3 regions of the Brucella tritici genome follow, and region 1 is predicted to be linked to each of the others. Evidence: predicted binding sites of a transcription regulator. Region 1 holds the regulator's gene; each other region holds the start of a gene.

Region 1 (3,137 bases):
GAAGGTGAATTAGGGATTGGACAGGCAGTTCGCATTTTTACCGGTGCGCCACTGCCCACAGGCACGGACACAATTGTCATTCAGGAGCACACTAAGCGTTCGGGTAACCGGCTAACCGTTCACGAAGGAATAGAGCCAGGACGGCATATACGCCGCGCGGGCCTCGATTTTTCGCCCGGTGGTATCGTCATTCCGAGCGGGCGTGAGTTGGACGCCGCTGCACTGTCGCTGGCAGCGGCCAGCGGTAATGCGAAGATCGGCGTATTCCAAAAACCAAAAGTGGCAATTATTGCGACCGGTGATGAGCTGGTTCCTCCCGGTCAAACACCCGGAAAAGACCAGATTGTTGCATCGAACAGTGTTGGAATTGCCGAGATCGTAAGGCGAGCTGGCGGAACGCCACAAGATAAGGGAATCATTCAAGATGATCCCGCCAAAATCGAACAGGCAATAGCCGATGGCCTGCAAAGCGGCATCGACATTCTGGTGACTATCGGCGGCGCTTCCGTCGGCGACCGGGATTTTGTGCATGGAGCATTGCAGAAACTGGGCGTCAATCTCGACTTCTGGAAGATCGCCATGCGACCCGGAAAACCCCTAATGTATGGGCGCATCGAAAAGAACGGCAAGATCGTCCATGTCATCGGCCTGCCGGGTAATCCTGTTTCGAGCCTCGTCTGCAGCCTTATTTTTCTCCGTCCTCTTGTGGCCAAGCTTGCCGGAACCAGCCTAGATGCGGATATTCGACCAGCAAAGCTCGGTACTGCTCTGTCTGCAAACGATCATCGCCGCGACTATATTCGAGCTACCATCGAATCAGGTCCGGACGGAATGCTGATCGCAAAGCCGTTTCCACTCCAGGATTCGTCTATGCTTTCCGCTCTCGTCGGCTCGAAAGCACTTCTCATCAGGAATGAGAACGCTCCAGAGGCCGCAGTCGGGGATGATTGTCGTGTCCTCATGCTATAGATTGAGTATGAATCTTGGCTCCCACTAAAGCATGAGAAAATCGATCTAACTCATGCTAAAATATATCTTATTCAGATCTGGCACTAAAGTGTCGTATCAGTGATCGCCCCGTCCTGAAACATTCCGTTCAATCTCACCTTGAGCGTTAATGGTTTTAAAACCATTGCAGAACAAGACTGGAACATATAGTGTTCGTTCTGGTTTTGTTTTTCTCGATTCTTGGCCGGGAGGGTGTCGCGCATGTTAACCCGTAAACAGCACGAGCTTCTGCTGTTCATTCATGAACGTCTGAAAGAAACGGGCATTCCGCCATCTTTCGACGAAATGAAGGAGGCGCTCGATCTGGCTTCAAAATCGGGTATTCATCGTCTGATTACCGCTCTGGAAGAGCGTGGTTTCATTCGCCGTTTGCCAAACCGGGCACGCGCACTTGAGGTGTTGCGTCTGCCGGATTCCATCGCCCCCGGGCTCAATTCACAAAAGAAGTTCGCTCCCAGCGTTATCGAAGGCAGCCTGGGCAAAGCCTCGCCGCCGCCACCGTCGCGCCCTGCCCCTGTGGCGACGAATGACGACACGACTGGAACTGTATCCGTACCGGTTATGGGGCGAATTGCTGCTGGTGTGCCTATCTCCGCGATTCAGAACCAGACTCATTCCCTCAGCCTTCCACCCGAAATGATCGGCGCGGGCGAGCATTACGCGCTTGAGGTCAGAGGCGACTCAATGATCGATGCGGGAATTTTCGACGGAGACACGGTCATCATCAAGCGTGGCGAATCCGCGAATCCGGGTGAAATCGTAGTCGCTCTCGTCGATGACGAAGAAGCCACGTTGAAGCGCTTCCGCCGTAAGGGCGCATCTATTGCCCTCGAAGCAGCCAACCCTGCCTATGAAACACGGATCTTTGGCCCCGACCGAGTCCGGGTTCAAGGCAAGCTTGTCGGCCTGATCCGCCGCTACTAGTGGATTGAATTTGACGTTTGATACTCTTCCGAGATCAATCCCGTTTCAAACGTCAAATTTGAAAAACCCACTAGATTCATAAAATCACTAGTGGTCTTTTTGATTCCAACATTTGCTCAGCGCTCATATCCGAGGGATGCAAATGTCGGAATCAGACCACTAGAGCGCATCACGAAAAGTGTGAAGCTGCTCTGCACAGGGATATACATAAAGCAGAAAAATCAGGCATATTCATAGTTCCGTTTTAGCTGGAAGCGCTCGAAAGTCATTCGCAGCGATTTGCGTCGTCGTCGGAATCTGATGAACAGATCGCTGCATTCTTGGCTGGTCGGGATTTGGGCTTGTACTCGCGTTCGGCCAAGCCGCGTGCCGCACGCGAATGGATGCGATGCAAATGCCAAGGACGGCTCGGCACATCGACTGCATATGTCACTCGGTCGCCCGGCTGCAAGTTGGAGATTAGCTGGCTCGGTTCGGGCTTAGCAGTTTCATTCGCCCCGCCCGATACAGTCATAATAGATCGGCTTTTATCTGGTCCTTCGCCAAGCCTGATCTCGACTGTCCCCTTCAGCGCCAGATCGCGTTTGCTGATACTGAGCGTTGCGGAGCGACGGCACGTAATGTCCTTACCCGGAACGGCGAGAATAACCACATCCCCGATATTACAGGCTATCTCCTGCATAGCGACATCTGTCGTATAGGCTAGTGTGCGACTATCACGCAAAGTAATCGTGCACAATCCGTCATCACATTCGAAGCCGCTATAATTGGCCTGCTTCTCGTTTTTAACCGAAGGCGGCGAAACAAACTCCTCGACCAGATAAGCGGTTTTCCAATTGTCGATCGTAAACTGTGACGGTCGATTTCGATTAACCGCGAACCTCCCATCCGCCAATCGAACCCCGACCAGTTTAGCGTCTTCAGAGATCACGATATCTGGAAAAGGTTCACGAACAAAAACCACCAGTCCCAAGATGATGAAAGGCAGTGCCAGCGCTTTCAGTCTGGTGGAAAGCACAACGAGCAGAACGAGCGCAACAGTCCAGAGGAGAAGTGTAGGCGCGGGCATCGCTCCAGGATTACCATCGGGCGACCAAGTTGCAACGAAGGCAGCAATGTGTCTGACGGCCCAAATCCCCCAGCCCATGACCTGCAAGGGCATCCAGTCAAGCTGCACTGGCATCAAAACGAGACTGAAAACGGCA
Region 2 (3,137 bases), on a different contig from region 1:
TTAATGCCTACAAGAATTATGACCAGAACCTGGATGACTTCCCGAACCTGAAGCGCTGGCATCAGACGATGAATGCGCGCCCTGCGGTGCAGCGCGGTCTCGTGGTCGGCAAAGAAGAACGTGAACGCGCAAATGCGTCCATGAACAAGGAAGAGGAACACAAGATTCTCTTCGGTCAGAAGGCACGCTGAATAAGCGATGAAAGAAAGGGCGGTCTGGAGCCGCCCTTTTTGATTCCGCCGCGCTGGATATTACTGGCGCGCTAGGCTTTCGCTCTTGCAGATCAGTCCGCCCATCACGCAGCCGGAGAGTGAAAGCGTATTGCCCTTGACACTGGCCTTGCCGGTATAGGTTTTGCCTTCGTCAAGCTTGTTGACCTCACCCTTATAGCTGCCCCCGGTGCCGGACATCGTGCCGATGGACTTGCCCTTGTATTCGCCGGTCTGCACCGTACCGCAGAACTTGTTGGCGCCGCATGCTGCATAGCTGATGATCGTGCCGTTCGGACGCTTCCACGTGCCGACAATCCCTTCCTCGGCGAGGGCGGGTGCGGCAAAGGTGGCTGCAAGCGTCATTCCAAGAATAAGTGTGCGGATCATTCTTTCCTCCCAAATCGCCGCCAGTCCCGGCTTTGCCGGTCGCAACGATGAAACCGCTGTGATGCGTTCTGAAGTTTAAGACGGAAGCCTCCTCGACCATCCGTCAAACTTACGCAAACGTAAACGTAAACCAGTTTCTGGCGAAGCGGAAGAGGGATATTTGTGTCGTGCTCGGCACATGAAACACTGCCCTTTGTACACACACGCCCGCGTTCGAATGTTGTCTATAGTTAGCAACTGGTTTCGTTCAATCATGCGGATTTGAATCGAATTTTTACGAAAATCCAGCAATCGGCGGCACTTGCATGTTTAACAAAATCCCAAGTTTACCCCTTGTTCGGATTTTGTTGGTTGCTCGTTAAGCATCTGGTTTAACGCGCATTTCAATCCTTTCCCGTAGATTTGAGAGCATGAACGGAACGACAGAGACGGCAGTTTCGAAGCAACGAAATCAGGCTTTGAAATAAAGACCGGACGGTTCTCGGGATTTAACAGGGACAAAAGAAAATGGCACAGTTTCAGAGCTTTACGAATAAGAACAACGCAATCGCGCAGGATCGCATTCTTCTGGAAATGGGCATGAAATTTGCCATCGGTCGCGATTGCGAGATCGACGTGGTGCAGGCCCACAAATGGCTGAACATTGCCGCCATCCGAGGCAGCGAGAAGGCGGCCCGTATGCGTAATCAGGTGGCTGCCACGATGAGCAAGGGCGAACTGGCAGCAGCGTTGCGCGACGCACGCGAGTGGATGACCGCCCACTGAGTGACCAACAGTCATTTGTGAGAAAAGCCGCCTTCGAAGGCGGCTTTTTGTTTTCTCAGCTTATACCGAGATACCGACCCGGTTTGTGATTGATTGCAATGATAAGATTCATGGCAATCGCGCCGATGAGGGAAAGTGCCATATTTTCCCACGGGATAAAGAACAGCGAGACCAGCATAATTAGGATATCGAGGCCGAGCTGAAACCAGCCGGCTCTTATGCCATAGGCATCTTGCAGATAGAGCGCCAATATATTGACGCCGCCGACACCGGAACGATGCCGGAAGAGTGCGAGTACACCCATACCCATCAAGGTACCGCCCATGAGTGCGGCGAAAAGCGGATTGACGCTTGAGAAGTCGACACTCAAGGGCATCAGTCGCGCAAAGCCCGACATCATGGCCACTGCGACGAATGTTCTGATCGTAAAAGCCCACCCCATTCGACGCACGGCAAAATAATAGAATGGCAGATTGATCAGGAAATAGAGCAATCCGAATTCAGTGCCTGTTGCATACTGGATGAGAAGGGCGATACCGGCGGTGCTGCCAGTCATTAGCATCGCCTGGCTGTAAAGCGTAATGCCAAGTGCAATGAAGGATGTGCCGATCAGCATCGCCATCGCATCTTCATAGAGGCGGTGACGGTCGAATGCAGCAGCTTTCGGCGCATCAATAAGGGCAGCGGCGTTATCAGTGATATCGGCCACGTGGAAACTCCAGAACAGCGAGAAGCCGGCAATCCGGCAAAAAGATTACGGTGCCGGAACGAGTTCCGGCATGTCATGCATTCGCGCTGTGCAGATAATTGGGCCATAGCACGCAGCGTAAAGTCTTGGGAGACAACTAAATATAACAGCCCTTGCGATGCAGCGCACGGCTTGAAATATTGTTATTTCATGGTCCTCTTTGTGGATTTATCGCAATCGGGAAGGCCGATTGTTTTATTTTATTTCGCGCGCCATCTGCGCGAGAAAGCGTTTCACATCATCCGGACTGCGCAAATGGTGCTTGGAAAGATGTTGAGGCGCCTTCTCCAGAAAGCTCAGCGCACGAATACGGCCGTTCTTGCGATAGCCAGCCACCCATTTCAGAAAATCCCAGTCAAAACGCTCCACGCAACCTTCCGCCATATCCGGGCGCGAGCGTCCGTAGTGGATTACCGTTCTTTTCAGTACACGCCACAGGCGACGCATGGTCGATATATCGAGAAAAATAAGCATATCTGCCCGCAAGGCTCGGTAATTCATAGTTTCGCTATGATTGCCCTCGAATATCCATCTGTCCTGATTTGCCGCTTCCTTGGTGAGGCGACCGATCTCGTCACGTGATCGCATCGTCCAACCGGGCTGCCAGTAGAGGGTATCGATATGAACGACCGGTAAGCCGGTAACCTCGCCTAGCGCACGCGCGAGGCTTGATTTTCCTGAACCGGCGCCGCCAATGATCATGATCCGCTTTGTCATCTGCACCGCCCCAGGATTTTAACTCTGTTCGAATAAAAATCGGACATGAGGTAGGAAGTACTATAATTTTACTTCATGGCACCTGCATGGCCATAACGAGCAAAGAAAGCCCGTTAGAAAATTTGTATTGGAGCTGAGGGTAATATTGACCAAATGATTGACAGTCAACTTTGCGAAGCGCAAGGTCGACGTATAAGCGGAACGGGTCAGAGCAACGATGACATCTCCCGTTCCTCTATATTAGCAAGATCGCAAGGCACAAAGCACGCCACGCGATCGAAAGGCTGCATTCGACAGGGAGTGACAAG
Region 3 (3,137 bases), on a different contig from region 1:
TGACTTGCCCCCGCGCGTCTTTGGAAGCTAGATGTTGATGCAAATTTTCCTGTCTAACAAGTCGGCAATAGACTTTAAGATTGCCCGAGTTCCGAAGGTTGAAATCAATGTCCGTACGTCCTGGCATCTCCATTAGCTACTGCACCCAATGCAACTGGCTGCTGCGTGCTGCGTGGATGGCGCAGGAGCTGTTACAGACTTTTGGGCAGGACTTAGGCGAAGTGGCGTTGCGTCCGGGCACGGGCGGGGTTTTTGAAATCCGCGTCCATATACCGGACGGCAGCGAAGAACTTATCTGGGAGCGCAAGCGTGACGGCGGATTTCCGGAGGCTAAGGTGTTGAAGCAGCGCGTGCGCGATCTGGTCTGGCCGGAACGTGATCTCGGTCATTCGGACCGGCCAGCCAATACTTGATGAGCCGTTGTGCTGTCCGCCTCTTCGACAGGCTGAGAACGAGGGTCGAGTTGTGCGTTCCCCCTCGTCCTTCGAGACGGCGCTTCGCGTCTCCTCAGGATGAGGGAAATAGCAGCGCCGCTATTTTAAGCCGAAGAAATCAATCCTCATCCACCACGCGCAGGCGTAGCTGATTGTTCGAGCCTTCCGCCTGCCGCGCTTGCGGGCGGGATGCTTCCTCGGTGGGTGCTGGGCCGAATTCCAGTGCCTCGATCTTCGCGCCGCGCTTGGTAACCTTGCTGGAAGACACAAGAATATCGTCAATATCCTTGTTGGCCTGCACGAAATGGGTCTGCAGCTTGCGCACGCGCTCGTCGAGGCGACCGACATCTTCCATCAGCCGGATCACTTCGCCCTGAATGACGTGCGCCTGCTCGCGCATGCGGGCATCTTTCAGGATTGCCTGGATGACCTGAATCGACAGCATCAGCAGCGACGGCGAGACGATGACGACCCGCGCCCGGTGCGCACGCTGGATCAGGGCTTCGAAATGCTCGTGAATATCGGCGAAGATCGACTCCGACGGCACAAACAGAAAAGCCGTATCCTGCGTTTCGCCGGGGATCAGATATTTGTCGGAGACATCCTTGATATGCACTTCCATGTCGCGGCGGAACTGGGCGACTGCTGCCTTGCGCGCCTCCGGCTGTTCCGTTTCGCGCATGGAATTCCAGGCTTCGAGCGGGAATTTCGCGTCGATCACCAAAGAGGGCGCATTGTTCGGCATCCGTACAAGGCAATCGGGGCGGGTGCTGTTGGAAAGCGTTGCCTGAAACTCGTAGGCACCCTGCGGCAGGCCGTCGGCGATGATCGCTTCCATGCGCGACTGGCCGAAAGCGCCGCGCGTCTGCTTGTTGGCGAGGATCGCCTGCAACTGCACCACCTGCCCGGCGAGCGACTGGATATTGTTCTGGGCCGTGTCGATGACGGCAAGACGTTCCTGCAATTTGGCGAGATTCTCATGCGTCGAACGGGTCTGCTCGGTCATGGTCTGGCCGATGCGATGCGTCATGCCGTCAAGCCGTTCGCGGATCGACTGGTTGAGCTCCGCCTGCCGCGAGCCGAACACTTCCGCCATGGTCTGCATCCGGCCCTGCATCTCGGCCTGTGCCTTCAGGATTTCCGCCATGCGATATTCTGCATCGCGGGCACGGTCTTCGGCCTGCGCTTCCGCGACCGCGCGAAGCCGGGCGGAGCGCGCCGCGGCGATCAGAAAAATAGCAAGACACAGCACCAGCACGACGATACCCGCGAGCAGGATATTGCCGAGCGTGAACGACGTGGCACCGAGCTGCAGGAGCGGCTCATTCAAGAGATTCTGGTTTTCCATGAAGGGAGCTTAGCTGATTCGTGTCGCCTTGATGAGATCAAAACAAGAACATTTTGCAAAGTGTAATTGACGATTCTCACGCGAGCCATTACGTGAAAGCCCATGTCTGTAAAACCGCTTGTCATCCTTCCCGATCCCGTCCTGCGCCAGGTTTCCAAGCCTGTGGAGCGCTTTGACGATCAGCTGCGCAAATTTGCCGGCGACATGTTCGACACCATGTATGATGCGCCGGGCATTGGTCTTGCCGCCATTCAGGTGGGCGAGCCGATCCGTATGCTCGTCATCGACCTTGCCAAGGAAGGCGAACCGAAAGCGCCGCATGTCTTCATCAATCCCGAGATCATCGGCGTGACGGATGAAGCCAGTACCTATGAGGAAGGCTGCCTTTCGATTCCGGATTATTATGCCGAGGTCGAACGGCCGGCGGCTATCAAGGTCAATTACTTCGATGCTGACGGCAAGCCGCATTCGATGGAAGCTGATGGGCTGATGGCCACCTGCCTGCAGCATGAGATCGACCATCTGAACGGTGTGCTCTTCATCGATCATATTTCCAAGCTGAAGCGCGATATGGTCATCAAGAAGTTCAAGAAGCTCGCCAGCCAGCGCGTGCCGGGGAAAGTGCTTTAATGCGTGTCGTTTTCATGGGGACGCCGGAATTTTCCGTGCCGATCCTCACCGCCATCATCGGTCACGGTTATGAGGTTGTTGCGGCCTATACGCAGCCTCCGCGCCCGGCTGGCCGTCGCGGGCTGGAGCTGACCAAGTCGCCAGTGCATGAAAAAGCCGAGCAGTTTGGCATTCCGGTGTTCACGCCGAAGAGCCTGAAGGGTGCGGAAGAGCAGGACGTTTTCGCAAGCCTCGAGGCCGATGTCGCGGTTGTCGTGGCTTATGGTCTGCTGCTGCCGCAAGCGATTCTGGATGCGCCGCGTCTCGGTTGTTATAACGGCCATGCCTCGCTGCTGCCGCGCTGGCGCGGTGCTGCTCCGATCCAGCGCGCCATCATGGCGGGCGATGCGGAAACCGGCATGATGGTCATGAAGATGGATGCGGGGCTCGATACCGGTCCTGTCGCGATGGCCGAAAAGGTTGCGATCACGCCTGACATGACAGCAGGTGAACTGCATGATCGTCTGAGCATGATCGGCGCCGACCTGATGATCCGTGCCCTGGGTGCGCTGGAGCGTGAAAGCCTTGCCTTGCAGCCGCAGGCGGAAGAAGGCGTCACCTATGCCGCCAAGATCGACAAGGCCGAGGCACGCATCGACTGGTCGAAGCCTGCAAAGGACGTGCACAACACCATTCGCGGTCTGTCGCCTTTTCCGGGCGCTTGGTGCGAAATGGAAATCAACGGC

Evidence for each region. Region 1 encodes LexA, which represses DNA repair genes until DNA is damaged. Its sites were predicted from a motif close to TGTTCNNNNTGTGTTCNG; they were not measured.
Region 2: the regulator LexA is predicted to act here: its motif matches at 934-951, upstream of F9K94_RS22435 (sel1 repeat family protein).
Region 3: the regulator LexA is predicted to act here: its motif matches at 1,816-1,833, upstream of F9K94_RS20390 (DNA recombination protein RmuC).

Annotation. Positions count from the first base shown of each region.
Region 1 is NZ_WBVY01000001.1:621,786-624,922, forward strand. It holds gene F9K94_RS03075 (molybdopterin molybdotransferase MoeA) at 1-969, shown strand, start outside; gene lexA (transcriptional repressor LexA) at 1,210-1,932, shown strand; gene F9K94_RS03085 (ComEC/Rec2 family competence protein) at 2,198-3,137, opposite strand, start outside.
Region 2 is NZ_WBVY01000008.1:92,189-95,325, forward strand. It holds gene F9K94_RS22425 (glutathione binding-like protein) at 1-191, shown strand, start outside; gene F9K94_RS22430 (DUF2147 domain-containing protein) at 252-599, opposite strand; gene F9K94_RS22435 (sel1 repeat family protein) at 1,107-1,364, shown strand; gene F9K94_RS22440 (YitT family protein) at 1,420-2,073, opposite strand; gene F9K94_RS22445 (P-loop NTPase family protein) at 2,308-2,829, opposite strand.
Region 3 is NZ_WBVY01000006.1:58,417-61,553, forward strand. It holds gene F9K94_RS20380 (GIY-YIG nuclease family protein) at 1-1, opposite strand, end outside; gene F9K94_RS20385 (SelT/SelW/SelH family protein) at 108-413, shown strand; gene F9K94_RS20390 (DNA recombination protein RmuC) at 553-1,782, opposite strand; gene def (peptide deformylase) at 1,885-2,412, shown strand; gene fmt (methionyl-tRNA formyltransferase) at 2,412-3,137, shown strand, end outside.